Regions from separate parts of the Frankia sp. CeTa3Moorea genome, predicted to be linked through region 2. Evidence: riboswitches for the same ligand, from Rfam matches in the RefSeq annotation. Region 2 holds a riboswitch; each other region holds the start of a gene.
The links. A riboswitch is a leader RNA that binds a small molecule or an ion and turns the genes downstream of it on or off. The one in region 2 is predicted to bind cobalamin.
Positions count from the first base shown of each region.

Region 1: another riboswitch for cobalamin. It lies ahead of metE (5-methyltetrahydropteroyltriglutamate--homocysteine S-methyltransferase); the one in region 2 lies ahead of AC08OV_RS18830 (methylenetetrahydrofolate reductase).
Region 3: another riboswitch for cobalamin. It lies ahead of AC08OV_RS12135 (CoA-acylating methylmalonate-semialdehyde dehydrogenase); the one in region 2 lies ahead of AC08OV_RS18830 (methylenetetrahydrofolate reductase).

Region 1 covers NZ_CDXDOR010000056.1:15,742-21,030, reverse strand. The annotation lists gene AC08OV_RS12180 (aminotransferase class I/II-fold pyridoxal phosphate-dependent enzyme) at 1-143, opposite strand, end outside; gene metE (5-methyltetrahydropteroyltriglutamate--homocysteine S-methyltransferase) at 262-2,580, opposite strand; cobalamin riboswitch at 2,721-3,005, opposite strand; gene AC08OV_RS12170 (adenosylcobinamide amidohydrolase) at 3,234-3,731, opposite strand; gene AC08OV_RS12165 (hypothetical protein) at 3,876-4,199, opposite strand; gene AC08OV_RS12160 (hypothetical protein) at 4,593-5,289, shown strand, end outside.
Region 2 covers NZ_CDXDOR010000127.1:3,779-9,067, reverse strand. The annotation lists gene AC08OV_RS18840 (ribonucleoside-diphosphate reductase subunit alpha) at 1-489, shown strand, start outside; gene AC08OV_RS18835 (ribonucleotide-diphosphate reductase subunit beta) at 486-1,556, shown strand; cobalamin riboswitch at 1,668-1,857, shown strand; partial or broken gene AC08OV_RS18830 (methylenetetrahydrofolate reductase) at 2,091-2,914, shown strand; gene AC08OV_RS18825 (ATP-binding protein) at 3,008-5,289, opposite strand, start outside.
Region 3 covers NZ_CDXDOR010000056.1:6,818-12,106, forward strand. The annotation lists gene AC08OV_RS12130 (acyl-CoA dehydrogenase family protein) at 1-950, opposite strand, end outside; gene AC08OV_RS12135 (CoA-acylating methylmalonate-semialdehyde dehydrogenase) at 960-2,465, opposite strand; cobalamin riboswitch at 2,656-2,842, opposite strand; cobalamin riboswitch at 3,048-3,234, shown strand; gene AC08OV_RS12140 (ABC transporter substrate-binding protein) at 3,264-4,571, shown strand; gene AC08OV_RS12145 (FecCD family ABC transporter permease) at 4,574-5,289, shown strand, end outside.

The DNA of each region.
Region 1 (5,289 bases), on a different contig from region 2:
GCGACGGTCGGTTCCGTCGCTGCGACCACATCCAGCTGGGTGAAGAACGCGAGCGCGGCGGGCTCGGCCGACGTGCCCATCGCCGCCAGGTAGTTTCTGCTCAACGACAGGCCGCGCCCCACGGACGATGCTGGCAGCGTCATGGTTCCTCCACTTGTCTATGATCTTGCGGGCGGCATGTCCGGCGCGGCTGTGGCCGACGCCCGACGGCGAGGGCGGGGGGCGGTCGCGCCCCGCCCTCGTCATCTCCGCGGGCGCGGGTTACAGCTGTGTCCTGGCCTCGCGGGCCGCGGTGACCAGATTGGTGAGGGTCGCGCGGACCTCGGGGTAGCCACGGGTCTTGAGCCCGCAGTCGGGGTTGACCCACAGCCGCCCGGCGGGGAAGGCGTCGGTCGCGACGCGCAGGTGCTCGGTGATCTCCTCGACGGAGGGCACCCGAGGCGAGTGGATGTCCCACACCCCGGGGCCGACCTCGTTCGGGTAGTCGGCGCGCGCGAGGTCGGCGACGATGGCCATCTTCGAGCGGGCCGCCTCCAGGCTGATCACGTCGGCGTCCATGTCGACGATCGCCTGGAGCACGTCGCCGAACTCGGCGTAGCACATGTGGGTGTGGATCTGCGTCTCGTCGCGCACCCCGGACGTGGTCAGCCGGAACGACTCGACTGCCCAGGCCAGGTACTCGGCCCGGTCGGCGCGCCGCAGCGGGAGGGTCTCGCGCAGCGCCGGCTCGTCGACCTGGATCACCCCGATGCCCGCGGCCTCCAGGTCGGCCACCTCGTCGCGCAGGGCGAGCGCGACCTGCCGCGCGGTGTCGGCCCGTGGCTGGTCGTCGCGGACGAACGACCAGGCCAGCATGGTGACCGGGCCCGTGAGCATGCCCTTGACCGGCTTGTCGGTGAGGCTCTGGGCGTAGGTAGCCCAGGCGACGGTCATCGGCTCCGGACGGACGACGTCACCCAGGATGATCGGCGGCCGGACGTAGCGCGAGCCGTACGACTGCACCCAGCCGTCCGTCGTCGCGAGGAACCCGGTCAGCTGCTCGCCGAAGTACTGCACCATGTCGTTGCGCTCGGGCTCGCCGTGCACCAGCACGTCCAGCCCGAACTCCTCCTGGGCGGCGATCACGTTGCGGATCTCGGTCCGCATCGCCTCGACGTAGCCGTCCGGGGACATGCTCCCGTTGCGCAGCGCGGCCCGGGCCTGGCGCAGACTCGCGGTCTGCGGGAACGACCCGATAGTGGTCGTCGGCAGCTGCGGCAGGCTCAGCCGCTCCGCCTGGACCAGGTCACGCTTCTCGTAGGGGCTCGCCCGGTGCAGGTCCGCGCCGGTCACGGCCGCGGCCCGCTGGTGCACCGCCTCGACCCGCACGAGCGGCGACACGGCCCGGGCGGCGAGACGCGCGGCGTTGGTCTGCAGGGCGCCGGCGATGGCGTCCCGTCCCGAGGTGAGGCCGGCGGTGAGGGTGACGATCTCGTCGAGCTTCTGCCGGGCGAAGGCCAGCCAGCCGGCAATCTCGGGGTCCAGGTCGCCCTCGAGGACCACATCCAGCGGGACGTGCAGCAGGGAGCAGGAGGCCGAGACGTCGACTCGGCCGGCGAGGCCCCGCAGGCTCTCGATCGTGTCGAGGGTGGCGGCCAGGTCGGCGGCCCAGATGTTGTGCCCGTTGACGACGCCGGCGACCAGTCGCTTGTCGCCGAGGCCGCCGGCGGCGGCAAGGGCCGCCAGGTTGGCCGACGCCGGTCCGACGAAGTCGAGCGCGACGCCGTCGAGGGCGCTGTCGCGCAGCACCGGCAGCGCGTCACCGACCCGGTCGAAGTAGGTGGCCAGCAACAGCTTCGGCCGGTCCGCCGCGGCGGTCAGCGTTGCGTAGGCGCCGCTGACCGCCTCCAGGACCGCCGCAGGCTGGTCAAGGACCAGCGCCGGCTCGTCGAGCTGGACCCACTCGGCCCCGGCGGCCCGCAGCTGGCGCAGCACGTCTGCGTACAGCGGCAGAATCCGGTCCAGCAGCGACAGCGGCTCGAAACCCTCGCCCGCGTCCGGAGCCGCCTTGGCCAGCAGCAGGAACGTCACCGGGCCGACCAGCACCGGCCGGGTGAGGACACCGGCGTCCTTCGCCTCGGCGAACTCACCGAGCGGCTTGGCCGCGTCCAGGCTGAAGTCGGTGTCGGGGCCGAGCTCGGGCACCAGGTAGTGGTAGTTGGTGTCGAACCACTTCGTCATCTCCAGCGGCTCGGCGTCCGCGGTGCCGCGAGCCATGGCGAAGTAGCGGTCCAGCCTGCCCTTCGGCGTGCTCACCTCCGGGACCGCCGTACGGTGGCGCGCCGGGATGGCGCCGAGCATGACGGCGGTGTCCAGCACGTGGTCGTACAGCGAGAAGTCGTTGCTCGGGATCTCCTCGATCCCGGCCTGCCTCAGCTGGGCCAGGCGCTCCTGGCGTAGCTGCCGAGTGGCCGCCAGCAACTGCTCGGCGTCGCTCGTGCCCGCCCAGTACGCCTCGGTCGCCTTCTTCAGCTCCCGATTGGCACCCTGCCGGGGATACCCGTACACCGTCGCGCGACTAAGCGGTGCGGTCGTGCTCATGGGCTCTCCTTCGCGAGTCCACCTGACCTCGCGAACAGACCAGCACGACACCGGCACCCCGACTGGTCGTCGAAAGTCCGACCGAGAGGCGCCGACGGCGCGGACCCACCCACGAGGTCACAGCCAAGCGTGCTCGCGACCGCGCGCACGCACAGCGGGCAGGTCTTCGGACTCGTGGGCCTTCCCGATCCGTTCGGACGGGGCTCCCTACTGGCCGTCGCTTCCCAAACCCCGGGCCCGCCCAGCTCAAGGCCGGTCGAGCCGCTACGAGTTCAGTGCTGTCCCGCCGCACCCGTCAGGTGCGGCATCGGACGGTGTTCGTTCCCACTCACCGCTGCGGGGCAGTCCCGGATTCCCACCGGGTTCCCTCTCACGTCTCCCACCACCCATTACCTCGTCGAGGCACCGAGTGGCGGTCGAACCAGCTGCGCTCAGCAGCCTAGCAACGGCACCGGGGGCCGGAGGCACGAGCCGGCATGTGGCGTGAGGTCGTCTCGCTCACGGCCTCGCCGACGAGCGCCCAGCCTCCCGCACCCGCGTCCTCAGCCCGTCGCGGCGTCGGCGCGCGGGCCGTCTGCCGCCCCGTCCGGCCGGCGGAGCGGTACAGAAGCATCTCCTGATCTGGGTTCGGACCCGCCGGGCGGACATGGCGGTCAGGCTGAGGGCTCCGCCCATCGGGCGGCGTAGCACGCGGCGCCGCCTGCGACGGCGGCGTGGACGGCACGGCCCAGGCGGGCTCCCCATCGCGAGCGCGGGCCGCAGTACTCGACTCCCGGCGGTCCACCAGCGGAGCCGGCGGGGCAGCACACCACGAGGGCGTCGGACGCCGTGCCGGTGCCGGGAACGCCGGCTTCCAGCAACGCCTGGCTCTTCGCCTCGGTGGCCGTGACGACGGCGTTGACCAGGGCCGCGTCGCTGAGCAGCACGGGCAGCAGGCAGACGAGGTTGACCGTGCCGGGACGCCACCGCGCCGCGGGCAGCCCCAGCTCGGCGGCGATCTCCTCGAGGTGGCGCGCGGGATCGTCCCGGCAATAGTCCTGCGCCACCTCGGCGTTGATGACCCACTCGCCGACCGCGAGCCCGCCGATGCCCCGAGGGCATCCGCCGTACCAGCGGACTCGACGCTCACCACGGCCGCCGTACCGACGCACCCGTCGGTACCCGCAGGCCAGGCCGCGGCGGCCCGGCCTCTTCGCGTGAGACGACCGGCCCGTCGCACGCCGTCCGCGTCATCGACGTCCCGTCCACCTCACGCCGACGAGGCGCCGATGGGTTGTGACGCATCAGTTTCCGGGCTACCGGTCGGTGCTGCGCCGCTGGTCTGGGACCGGACGTGCGGCGAGCGTGGTCAGGAGCAGACGTCGGGGGCAGTCGAGGTCAGTCGTTGGGCACTCCGGGCCCGGACAGTCGGCGCAGGAAGGCAGTGCCTGTGCCTGGCGGGTCAGGCCGTCGAGATAGTCGACGAGCAGGTCCAACTGATGGCGCAGCTCGCGCATCCGGGCCGACTGCGCGCCGGCTTGGCGGCGGTGTGCGCGCAGCTGTTGGTAGGCGTGCGGTTCGAGCATCACCATCTCGGCGCCGTCGACCTCGACCCGCCGGGGGACAGAGCGGTCACTCATCAGGCTCGCCCTTCCCCAGCCCGCCGCCCGGGTATCGGCTGGCCGTGCCGTGTGGGCACCACCGACGCTGTGTTGCGGGCGGCCTTCGGAAAGTTGACCGTGACAATCGACCCCGGAGCACCCTCGCTCAGCACTTTCCGTGAGCGCTTACTCTCCGCGATCACCCCTGTCTATTCGGTACCAGCCTACGCAATTCTCTCGGCTGGCGCGCCGCACGCGCGTTGGGCGTTCGGTGTCCCCACGGGGGGCGGGCGGGTGGCGTAGTGAGCGGCCATGGGCGCGCTTGCGCGCGGCAGGTCGACGATGCCGCGTCGGCCACGAGCTGACCGCCGTCGGGTCAGCGTCGTACCGATGTGGCCGCGGGCCGGATGCGTTTCCCGAGGGAAGGAAACCATGTCGGCTTTCACGACCAACGGCAGCCGGGTGGGCAGCGGGACGGGCACCGTCCGGACGACCGTTCTCGGCTACCCCCGGACCGGGCGGCACCGCGAGCTGACGACCGCGACCGAGGCCTACTGGGCGGGGCGGATCGACGCCGCGGAGCTGGAGCGCACGGCGGCGGCCCTGCGCGCCGAGGTCTGGGCCGAGCTCGCCGACGCCGGGCTCGACACCGTGCCGTCGAACACGTTCTCGTACTACGACCACATGCTGGATACCGCGGTGCTCTTCGGCGCGGTTCCCGCCCGCTACTGGCCGACCGGCGAGGGCGCGCGGGGCCGGTCCGCCGAGCTCGGCTCCTACTTCGCGATGGCGCGCGGCGCAGGCGGCGTGCCCGCACTGGAAAGGGCCAGGTGGTTCGCCACCAACTGCTTCTGCATCGTCCCCGAGCTCGACGAGGGCACCCGGTTCCGGCTGGCCGGTGACAAGCCGTTGCGCGAGTTCGCCGAGGCCAGGGCGATCGGGGTGACCACCCGGCCGGTCCTCGTCGGCCCGCTCACCTTCCTGCTGCTCGCCAAGGCCTCGGACGAGGCGGCGGCGTTCACGCCCCTCGACCTGCTCGGCGACCTGGTCGCCGCCTACGGCGAACTCCTGCGACAGCTGGCCGACGCGGGGGCCTCGTGGGTGCAGCTGGACGAGCCGGTGCTGACCC
Region 2 (5,289 bases):
TATCTCGTCGACGAGCTCAAGTCCCGCGGCCTGTGGACGGCGCAGGTACGGGAGCGGATCAAGGCCGCCGATGGGTCCGTCCAGACGATCGACGACCTGCCAGCCGAGGTCCGCGCGCTGTTTCGCACCGCGTGGGAGCTGCCGCAGCGTGCGCTGATCGACCTGGCGGCGGCCCGGATGCCGTTTGTCGACCAGAGCCAGTCGCTGAACTTGTTCATGGCCGACCCGAGCATCGGCCGGCTGTCCTCGATGTACGCCTACGCCTGGTCAAGCGGGCTGAAGACGACCTACTACCTGCGGTCGCGGCCCGCGACCCGCATCCAGCAGGCCACCGTGCCGGCCGGCGCGGGCCGGCACGCGTCCGCGCCCACCGACTCGGGGTCGACCGCGCGCCCACCCTCGGGACCGGCGCAACCCGCGCCGACGACCGATGCCGAGGCGCTGGCCTGCTCTCTGGAGAACCCCGAGACCTGCGAGGCGTGCCAGTGACGACGACTGTCCCGCCCCAGCAGGTTCCCGCGCAGTCCGGCTCAGCGGTGGACGGGCCGCGACACCGGTCGCTGCTGCTCGACCCGGGCATGAGCCTCACCCTGCGGCCCATGCGCTACCCGGAGTTCTACGACCGCTACCGGGCGGCGATCCGCAACACCTGGACCGTGGAGGAGGTTGACCTGCACACCGACCTCGCCGACCTGCACCGTCTCAGGTCGGCCGAGCGGCATCTGGTCAACCGCCTCGTCGCGTTCTTCGCGACCGGCGACACGATCGTCGCCAACAACCTCGTGCTCAACCTCTACCGGCACCTGAACGCCCCGGAGGCGCGGCTCTACCTGTCCCGCCAACTGTTCGAGGAGGCCGTGCACGTCCAGTTCTACCTGACCCTGCTCGACACCTACCTGCCCGATCCGGACGAGCGGGCCCGCGCGTTCGCCGCCATCGAGAACATCCCGTCGATCCGCGCCAAGGCAGCGTTCTGCTTCCGCTGGATCGACTCCCTCGGCCGCCTCGACCGGCTGCGCACCCGCGCCGACCGGCGGGCCTTCCTGCTCAACCTGATCTGCTTCGCCACCTGCATCGAAGGGCTGTTCTTCTACGGCGCCTTCGCCTACGTCTACTTCCTGCGCTCCCGCGGCCTGCTGCACGGGCTCGCCTCCGGCACCAACTGGGTGTTCCGCGACGAGTCCATGCACATGGGGTTCGCCCTCGACGTGATCCGCACCGTCCGCGCCGAGGAACCCGACCTCGTCGACGCCGACTTCGAGGCCGCGGTGCGGGACATGCTCGCCGAGGCGGTCGACGCTGAAACCGTGTTCGCCGAGGACCTCCTGACCGGTGGGGTCGCCGGGATGACCGTCGCTGACATGCGCACCTACCTGGAGTACGTCGCCGACCGCCGGCTCGGTCAGCTCGGGTTCGCGCCCATGTTCGGGTCGGCCAACCCGTTCTCGTTCCTCGACCTGCAGGACGTGCAGGAGCTGTCGAACTTCTTCGAACGCCGGGTGTCGTCCTACCAGGTCGCCGTGGAGGGTTCGGTCTCCTTCGACGAGGACTTCTGACCGGTCCCGACGGTTTTCGGGAGGCTCGGGTTCCGCGCCCGGGCCTCCCGGCCATTCGACGCCGGCGTGACGGGACCGGTGAGGCGGCCTTGTCGGCGATGTGGGCCGCGCGTAGCCTGAACCGGCCGTGGTGTTCGGGAAGCCGGTGTGACGCCGGCGCGGCCCTCGCCACTGTGTTCGGGAGTCTCCGGCCGTATCCGCGTCCGCGCGGAGGTCACTGGGCTGCTTGTCGGCCTGGGAAGGCCGGTCCGGAGACGCTGTACCCGTCAGCCAGGAGACCGGCCACGGCACCGAGTGACGCTTCCACGAGGTGCTGGAGGACGATCAGCGTGAGCATGCCCGCCTGCCGGCCGGCCACCCCTGGCCGGCCCGTGTACGGCCGCGCCCAGCGTCGACCGGTCAAGGCCGCGCCCGTCCACCGCCCGTCCACGACGGTGAGAACAGGTGCCGACCATGACAGACACTGAGCTGCGCGCCGAGGTGACGACCGTGCCCAGGCAGCGGAGGTCCCCCCTTGCGGCCCGCCCCGCGACGATGAGCGAGTTCCTGTCGACCGGAACGACCTCCTACTCGTTCGAGTTCTTCCCGCCGAAGACGCCCGACGGTGAGCGGGCGCTGTGGACCGCGCTACGCGAGATCGAGGCGCTGCGGCCATCGTTCGTGTCCGTCACCTACGGCGCCGGCGGGTCGACCCGCGAGGGCACGATGCGCATCTGCGAACGGATCGCCACCGAGACGTCACTGACGCCGATCGTGCATCTCACCGCGGTCAACCACGCCCGGGCGGAGCTGCGCCGGATCGTCGGCACGGTCGCCGGTACCGGCGTCCGCAACATCCTGGCGCTGCGCGGCGACCCGCCGGGCGACCCGCTCGGCGAGTGGGTACGCCATCCCAACGGCTTCGAGCACGCGGACGAGCTGGTCACCTTCGTCCGCGGGCTCGGGAACTTCTGCGTCGGCGTCGCGGCGTTCCCGGACAAGCACCCACGCGCCGCCGACCTCGACAGCGACGCCCGCGCCCTGGCCGGCAAGTTCCGCGCCGGGGCCAGCTACGCCATCACCCAGTTCTTCTTCGACGCCGACGCCTACCTCCGGCTGGTCGAGCGGGTCGGCCGGCTGGGCTGCGACGCGCCGATCGTGCCCGGGGTGATGCCGGTGACGAACGTCGCGCAGATCACCCGGATGGCCCAGCTGTCCGGCGCCGCTTTCCCGCCAGCGCTGGCCCGCCGCCTGGAGGCGGTCGCCGACGACCCGGCGGCCGTGCGCCCGGCCTGCACTTCATCACCCTCAACCGCTCCTCGGCGACCCGGGAGGTCTACCGCAACCTCGTCGGCTCAGCTCCCCAGCCGGCGGGCTGAGCGCGACGGCTGTCACGACGAGGCGGGACCAGTCGAGCCGGGTCGCCGGCCAACGCCGGAGACCCGGCGCGAGACGGCGAGCCGGCTGCCAGATCAGGGCTGGATGACGAGCAGGAGCTCGCCGACTTCGACGGAGTCGCCGGTACTGCGGGCGAGTTCGGTGATGGTTCCGGCGGTGGGGCTGGTGACGGCGGCTTCCATCTTCATGGCCTCGACGACGGCCAGCTTGGCGCCCTTCTCGATGGTGTCGCCGACCTTGACCGCGAAGGTGACGATGCCGGGGAGGCTCGCGCCGATATGGCCGGAGTTGGTGGGGTCGGCGCGGCGGGCGGTGGCGGACGCCGAGCTGATGGACTCGTCGCGGACCCGGACGGGGCGGGGCTGGCCGTTGACCCGCAGGTAGAGGGTGCGGATACCGGCGCGGTCGGGATCGCTGATGGTTTCGAGCTCGACGATGATCTCGGCGCCGGGTTCGAGGAAGACGCTGACCGGCTCGCCGGGCAGCAGGCCGTAGAGGAAGGCCTCCGTGGGAATGACCGAGCTGTCGCCGTACTGCTCGACGGCCTTCTCGTAGTCGCGCCACGGGCCGGGGAACAGCAGCCGCGACAGGGTGGCGCGCCGGGCGTCGCCGGCGAGGTAGCCGAGCACACTGGCCGGCAGGTCGTACTTCTCCGGCTCGGTCCGTAGCGTGGCGGGGTCGATGTTCCCGGAGGCGATGAACAGCGCGAGGTCGCCGACGACCTTGCTGGTCGGCGTCACCTTGATTGGCTTGCCGAGCAGCTCGTTGGCGATCGCGTAGCACTCGGTGACCTCGGACCAGCGGTCGCCGAGCCCGAGCGCGATGGCCTGCTGGCGCAGGTTCGTCAGCTGGCCGCCCGGAATCTCGTGCCGGTAGACGGCGCCGGTCGGCGCCCGCAGGCCCGCCTCGAACGGGGCGTACAGGTCGCGGACCGCCTCCCAGTAGGCCTCCAGCGCGGACAGCGCCGCGAGCGGGATGCCGGTTGCGCGGTCGGTGTGGTCGGTCGCGGCGACGAGCGCGGACATGTTCGGCTGGCTCGTGCCGCCGGACATGGGGGCCGCGGCGGCGTCCACCGCGTCGACGCCTGCGTTCGCGGCGGCGAGCAGGGTCGCGAGCTGGCCGCCGGCCGTGTCGTGGGTGTGCAGGTGCACCGGGGTGTCGAAGCGCTCCCGCAGTGCCGTGACCAGCCGCGTCGCCGCCGGCGGGCGCAGCAGCCCGGCCATGTCCTTGATCGCCAGCACGTGTGAGCCGGCCTCGACGAGCCGCTCCGCGAGGCGCGGGTAGTAGTCGAGGGTGTAGATCCGCTCGGCGGGGTCGGTGAGGTCGCCCGTGTAGCAGAGCGTGCCCTCCGCGATCGCGTCCGTCTCGCCCGTGACCGCCTGGAGGGCGGGGCGCATCTGCTCGATGTCGTTGAGGGCGTCGAAGATCCGGAACAGGTCGATCCCGGTGCTCGCCGCCGCGACGACGAACGCGCGCACCACGTCGTCCGGGTAGGGCGTGTAGCCGACCGCGTTGCGGCCACGCAGCGGCATCTGCAGGCACAGGTTCGGCGCCGCTTCCCGCGGCGCGGCGAGCCGCTCCCACGGGTCCTCGGCCAGGAACCGCAGGGCCACGTCGTAGGTCGCGCCGCCCCAGCACTCGAGGCTGAGCAGGTTCGGCGTGAGCCGGGCGAACGCGGGCGCGGCGGCCAGGATGTCGAAGCTGCGCAGCCGGGTCGCCAGCAGCGACTGGTGGGCGTCGCGCAGCGTCGTGTCCGTGACCGCCAGCGCGGTCTGGGCACGCAGCCGGGCCGCCCATCCGGCCGGGCCGGCCTCGGCGAGCAGCTGGCGGGAGCCGGCCACCGGCGCGCCGGCGGCGTCCAGCGGCGGCAGCATCCGGCGCGGGTCGGTGAACGCCACCCCGGCCGGGCGCCGGTGGCCGTTGACGGTGACATGGGCGAGCCGGGCCAGGAACTCGATGTTCGTCCGCACGCCGCGGACCCGGAACTCCCGCAGCGCCCGGCGGGCCCGCCGGGACGCCTTCTCCAGGGTCGCGCCCCGGCACGTCAGCTTCACCAGCAGCGAGTCGAAGTACGGGCTGACCTCGGCACCGGCGTAGGTCGCCCCGTCCAGGCGCACCCCCGGCCCGCCCGGCGACTGGTAGTACGAGATCGTCCCGGTGTCCGGCCGGAAGTCCGACGCCGGGTCCTCCGTCGTCACTCGGCACTGGATCGCCACCCCACGGATGGAGATGCTCTCCCGGCTCAGGTTCAGGTCGGCCAGTGTCTCCCCGGCGGCGATCCGCAACTGCGCGCCCACCAGGTCCACCCCGGTGACCTCCTCGGTCACCGTGTGCTCCACCTGGATACGAGGGTTCA
Region 3 (5,289 bases), on a different contig from region 2:
GCCATCGCGCACAGCTGGGTGGCGGCCGGGTCGCCGCGGTCGAGCGCGTCCGCGGCCTGCCAGAGCAGGGCGCGGGACGCGGCCACCTCAGTGCCCATGTCGGCGAGCCGGAACCGCAGCGCCTGCGCGTCGGCCAGCGGCGCCCCGAACGCGTGGCGTTCCCCCAGGTAGCGCACGGTGCGGTCGAGCGCCGACCGGGCGCCGCCCAGCGAGCAGGCGGCGATGTTGAGCCGGCCGCCGTCGAGCGCCCGCATCGCCGCCGGGAAGCCCGCCCCTTCGGGGCCGAGGCGGTTGCCCGCCGGCACCCGGACGCCGTCGAGCATGACCTGGCGGGTGGGCTGTGCCTTCCAGCCCATCTTGCCTTCGTCCGGGCCGAACGACAGGCCGGGGGTGCCGCGCTCGACGACGAACGCTGAGATGCCGGCGGGTCCGCTCGCACCGGTCCGCGCGAACACGACGTAGACGTCGGAGACGCCGGCGCCGGAGATGAACTGCTTGACGCCGTCGAGCAGGTAGTCGTCACCGTCGCGGCTGGCCCGGGTGGTGATCGCCGCCGCGTCCGAGCCGGCCGACGGCTCGGTCAGGCAGTAGCTGCCGAGCCGGGCCATCGCGCACATCTCCGGCAGAACCCGGGCGCGCAGCTCGTCGTCGCCGTACTGGTCGATCAGCCAGGCGACCATGTTGTGGATGGAGATGTACGCGGCGATCGACGGGCAGCCGGCGGCCAGCTCCTCGAAGATGAGGACCACGTCGAGGCGGCCCAGCCCGGAGCCGCCGACGTCCTCGGCGACGCAGATCCCGCCCATGCCGATCTCGCCGGCCCGGCGCAGCACGTCCACCGGGAAATGCTGGGTCTGGTCCCATTTGACGGCGTTCGGCGCGAGGAACTCGTCGGCGAAATCGCCGGCGGTCTCGCGGAGCGCGCGCCGCTCAGGTGACAGCGTCTCCACCGGTCGCCGTCACTTCATCGTGGGGATGACGAAGCTGGCCTGTTCCCGGACCCGGGCGCTGGGCCAGCGGGAGGTGACGGTCTTCGTCTTCGTGTAGAAACGGATCGAGTCCGGCCCGTGCTGGTTCAGGTCGCCGAATCCGGAACGCTTCCAGCCGCCGAACGTGTGGTATGCGATGGGCACCGGGATGGGCACGTTCACGCCGACCATTCCGGTGTTCACCCGGTGGGTGAAGTCCCGGGCGGTGTCCCCATCCCTGGTGAAGATCGCCACGCCGTTGCCGTACTCGTGCTCGTTCGGCAGCCGCAGCGCCTCCTCGTAGTCGGCGGCGCGCACGACCGAGAGCACCGGGCCGAAGATCTCCTCCCGGTAGATCCGCATCGCCGGGGTGACGTGGTCGAACAGCGACGCGCCGAGGTAGAAGCCCTGCTCGTGCTCGGTGCCCGCGAGCGGGTTGCCGCTGCCGTCGACGACCAGGCTCGCGCCCTCCTCGACGCCGGAGCTGAGGTAGTCGCGGACCCGGGCCACGGCCGCGGGGGTGACCAGCGGGCCGATCTCGGTGGCGTCGTCCAGCGCCGGCCCGATCCGCAGCGCCGTGACCCGCGCGGCGAGCCGCTCGACCAGGGCGTCCGCCGTCGCCTCGCCCACCGGGACGGCGACCGAGATCGCCATGCAGCGCTCGCCAGCCGACCCGTAGCCGGCGCCGACCAGGGACTCCACCGCGTGGTCGAGGTCCGCGTCCGGCATGACGACCATGTGGTTCTTCGCCCCGCCGAAGCACTGCGCCCGCTTGCCGTGCGCGGCGGCGGTGGCGTAGACGTACTGGGCGATGTCGGACGACCCGACGAAGCCGACCGCCTCGACCCGGGGGTCCGTCAGCAGCGCGTCCACGGCCTCCTTGTCGCCGTTGACGACGTTGAACACGCCCGGCGGCAGGCCGGCGTCCAGGAACAGCTCCGCCAGCCGCAGCGGCACCGAGGGGTCACGCTCCGACGGCTTGAGCACGAATGCGTTACCGCAGGCCAGCGCCGGTGCCGCCTTCCAGAGCGGGATCATCGCAGGGAAGTTGAACGGGGTGATCCCGGCGACGACCCCGAGGGGCTGGCGCATCGAGTACACGTCGATGCCGGTGCCGGCCGCGTCCGAGTACTCGCCCTTGAGCAGGTGCGGGATGCCGGTGGCGAACTCGACCACCTCCAGGCCGCGCTCGATGTCGCCGTGCGCGTCGGCCACCGTCTTGCCGTGCTCTGCGGCGAGCAGCCGGGCGAGCGAGTCCTGCTCGGCCCGGACCAGTTCGAGGAAGCGCGCCAGCACCCTGGCCCGGCGCTGGGGGTTGAGCCGGGCCCAGCCGGGCTGGGCGTCGGCCGCCGCCGCGACGGCGTCGGCCACCTCTGCGCGCGACGCCAGTGGTACCCGCGCCTGCTCCCGCCCGGTACTCGGGTCGTAGACGGCACCGAAACGACCCGAGGTGCCCGGGACCGGCTTTCCGCCGACGTGATGCGTGAGTTCTCGCATGAGAAATTTCGCCTGACCTTCCGAAAGTGCGCAGCCTGCATCGCCCCGGCGGCCGCGGCGCGCCGGGAGAAGGATGTGAAGAAAGAAGGAGTGCGAAAGCCGCCGGGAATCAGTCGAAATGTCGCCGGGCGGCTCGGAAGGGGGCATGAAAAAGCAGGGCTGACATGCGTTCCGACTCCATCCTCGTGGAAGTACACGGTCGCCCACGGCCGGTATCCTGGCTCCCGGATCGGCGCGGACTCCTGCCTTCCCGGCACGCGGCCAGTGGCATCACGGGAGTCCGGCTCCCCGGTCACAGTGGCGGGACCGCGCCGGATTCACACCGGCTTCCCTGACACCATGGACCTTGGTAGGGGACCATAAAGTAGGACACCATACTATGTCCAGTAGTCGCGGCCCGTGTCGGTGTGACGTCGATCCGTGGCAGCCGTGTCCCCGGGCTCCGCCCGCCCGGCCGCCGGAGCGGGGGCTGGCCCGAGGCGGGAAGGACCGCCGGCGGCTCGGGCCGGTCCTGACCGCCGGTGTGCTCGTCGTCGCGGCGATGGCCGATCTGTGCCTCTTGCCCGGTTGGGCTCCGGTCGCGTAGCGTGGCGTTGCCGTGGTGTTCGGGAAGCCGGTGTGATGCCGGCGCGGCCCTCGCCACTGTGATCGGGAAGTCTCGGGTCTGGTCCGCGGTGCGGCGGAAGTCACTGGGCGTGTTCGCCTGGGAAGGCTGACCTGGAGGCGTCGACCCGTCAGCCAGGAGACCGGCCACGGCATCGAGTGACCCATCCACGAGGTGCTGGAGAGGCGGTCCGCGTGAGCGTGCCTGCTTGTGCTGAGTCTGATCCCGCGCTTTCGGCAGCCGCTGCCGACGCGCCCGCGCGGCCGTCGCGACGCCGCCGGCCCGGCCGGCCGCGTCGCCGGACCGCCGTCGCTGCGGTGCTGGCCGGCGTGCTGGCGATGGTCTCGCTGGCGGCCTGCGGGGACGACGACGGTGACGAGGCCGGTGGCTCCGCAGCCCTCGACGCGCGCGGGTGCGTGACGTCGTTCAACGCCGAGACCGACTACTTCCCGGTGAAGTCGACGTTCGAGGCGGCCAAGAACGTCACGCTGACCTACCACAACAGCTACCAGGTACTCACGGTCAAGGAGCCGTACCCGGACGGCAAGCCGGAGTCGTACGTGCTGGTGCGCTGCGGCGCGCCGGCACCGGAGCTGACCGGAGACCTCGCCGCCGCCCCGCAGATCGAGGTGCCGATCACCAGCCTCTACTCCGGGTCGACGACCCACCTACCGCTGCTGGTCGACCTGGACGCGGTCGACGTCCTCACCGGGGTCTCCAGCGCCAGCCTGGTCTCCAGCCCTGAGGTGCGCGAGCAGATCGACGCCGGCAAGGTCGTCGAGTACGCCCCGAACTACCAGATCGACGTGGAGAAGGTGGTCAGCGCCGCCCCCGACGTCCTGATGACCGACGGGACGGACTCGCCCGAGTACGCGACGATCCGCAAGGCGGGCGTGACGGTCGTCGCCAACGCCGAATGGCTGGAGGGCGACCCGCTCGGCCGGGCCGAGTGGATCAAGGTGATGGCGGCGCTCACCGGCGACGAGGAGCAGGCCGCCAAGGTCTTCGGCCAGATCCAGACCGACTACTCCGCCATCGCGGACAAGGCGACCGCCGCCGGGGTCACCCCGGTGAAGGTGCTGCCCGGCTCGATGTACGAGGGCACCTGGTACATGCCGTCCGGCGGCAGCTACGTCGGCAAGCTGCTGTCGGACGCGGGCGCGACCTACCCGTGGGAGGACGAGACCGACACCGGCAGCCTGGAACTCAGCTTCGAGGCGGTGTTCGCCGACGGCGGCGACGCGCCGGTCTGGCTGGCCGACGGCGAGTGGGACACGGTCGGCGACGCGGTCGCCGAGGACCCCCGCTACGGCACCCTCGCCGCGGCGCAGCCCGGCGGCCAGGTCTGGACGAACACCCTGGCCATCGGGCCCGGCGGCGGCAACGACTACTGGGAGCGCGGCGTGACCCGGCCCGACCTGGTGCTCGCCGACCTGGTCGCGATCCTGCACCCCGAGCTCGTGCCCGGCCACACGTTCGTCTTCTACAAGAAGCTGAGCTGACCGTGCCGTCCGCGCCGCCGGCGTCCGCGCGCCGGCGCCTCCGGCGCGCGCTGGGGCTCGGCGGGCTCGCGGCCGGCGTCGCCGCGCTGTTCGCCCTCGCCCTCGCGATCGGCTCGGTGCACGTCCCGCTGCCCGAGGTGCTGCGGGTGCTGACCGGGGCGGATCCGCACGACCCCCGGTGGGCCGTGGTGATCGAGCAGGTGCGGCTGCCGCGCGCGGTGACGGCGGCCCTGGCCGGCGCCGCGCTCGCCGTCGCCGGCCTGCAGATGCAGACCCTGTTCCGCAACCCGCTGGCCGACCCGTACTCGCTCGGCGTGAGCGCGGGCGCGAGCCTGGGCGTCGCGATCGTCGTCGCCGGCGTCGGCGGCACCGGCGGGGCGTTCGCCGCCGGCGCGCTCGGCGCCGGGCGCCTCGGGGTGGTGGCGGCGGCCGCCGGCGGCGCGGCGGTCGTGCTCGCCGCGGTGCTCACCCTGGCCCGCTGGGTCCGTTCCGTCGTCACCCTCCTGGTGATCGGCGTGGTGCTCAGCTCGGCGGTCAGCTCGATCGTGTCGCTGCTGCTGGCCTGGACCGCGCCGCAGCGCGCGATCCAGTTCTTCACCTGGCAGCTCGGCAGCTTCTCCGGCACCTCCACCGACGACCTGGCCGTGTTCGTCCCGGTGGCGGCGGCCGGGATCGCGGTCGGGCTGGCGAGCGCCAAGCCCCTGAACGCCCTGCTGCT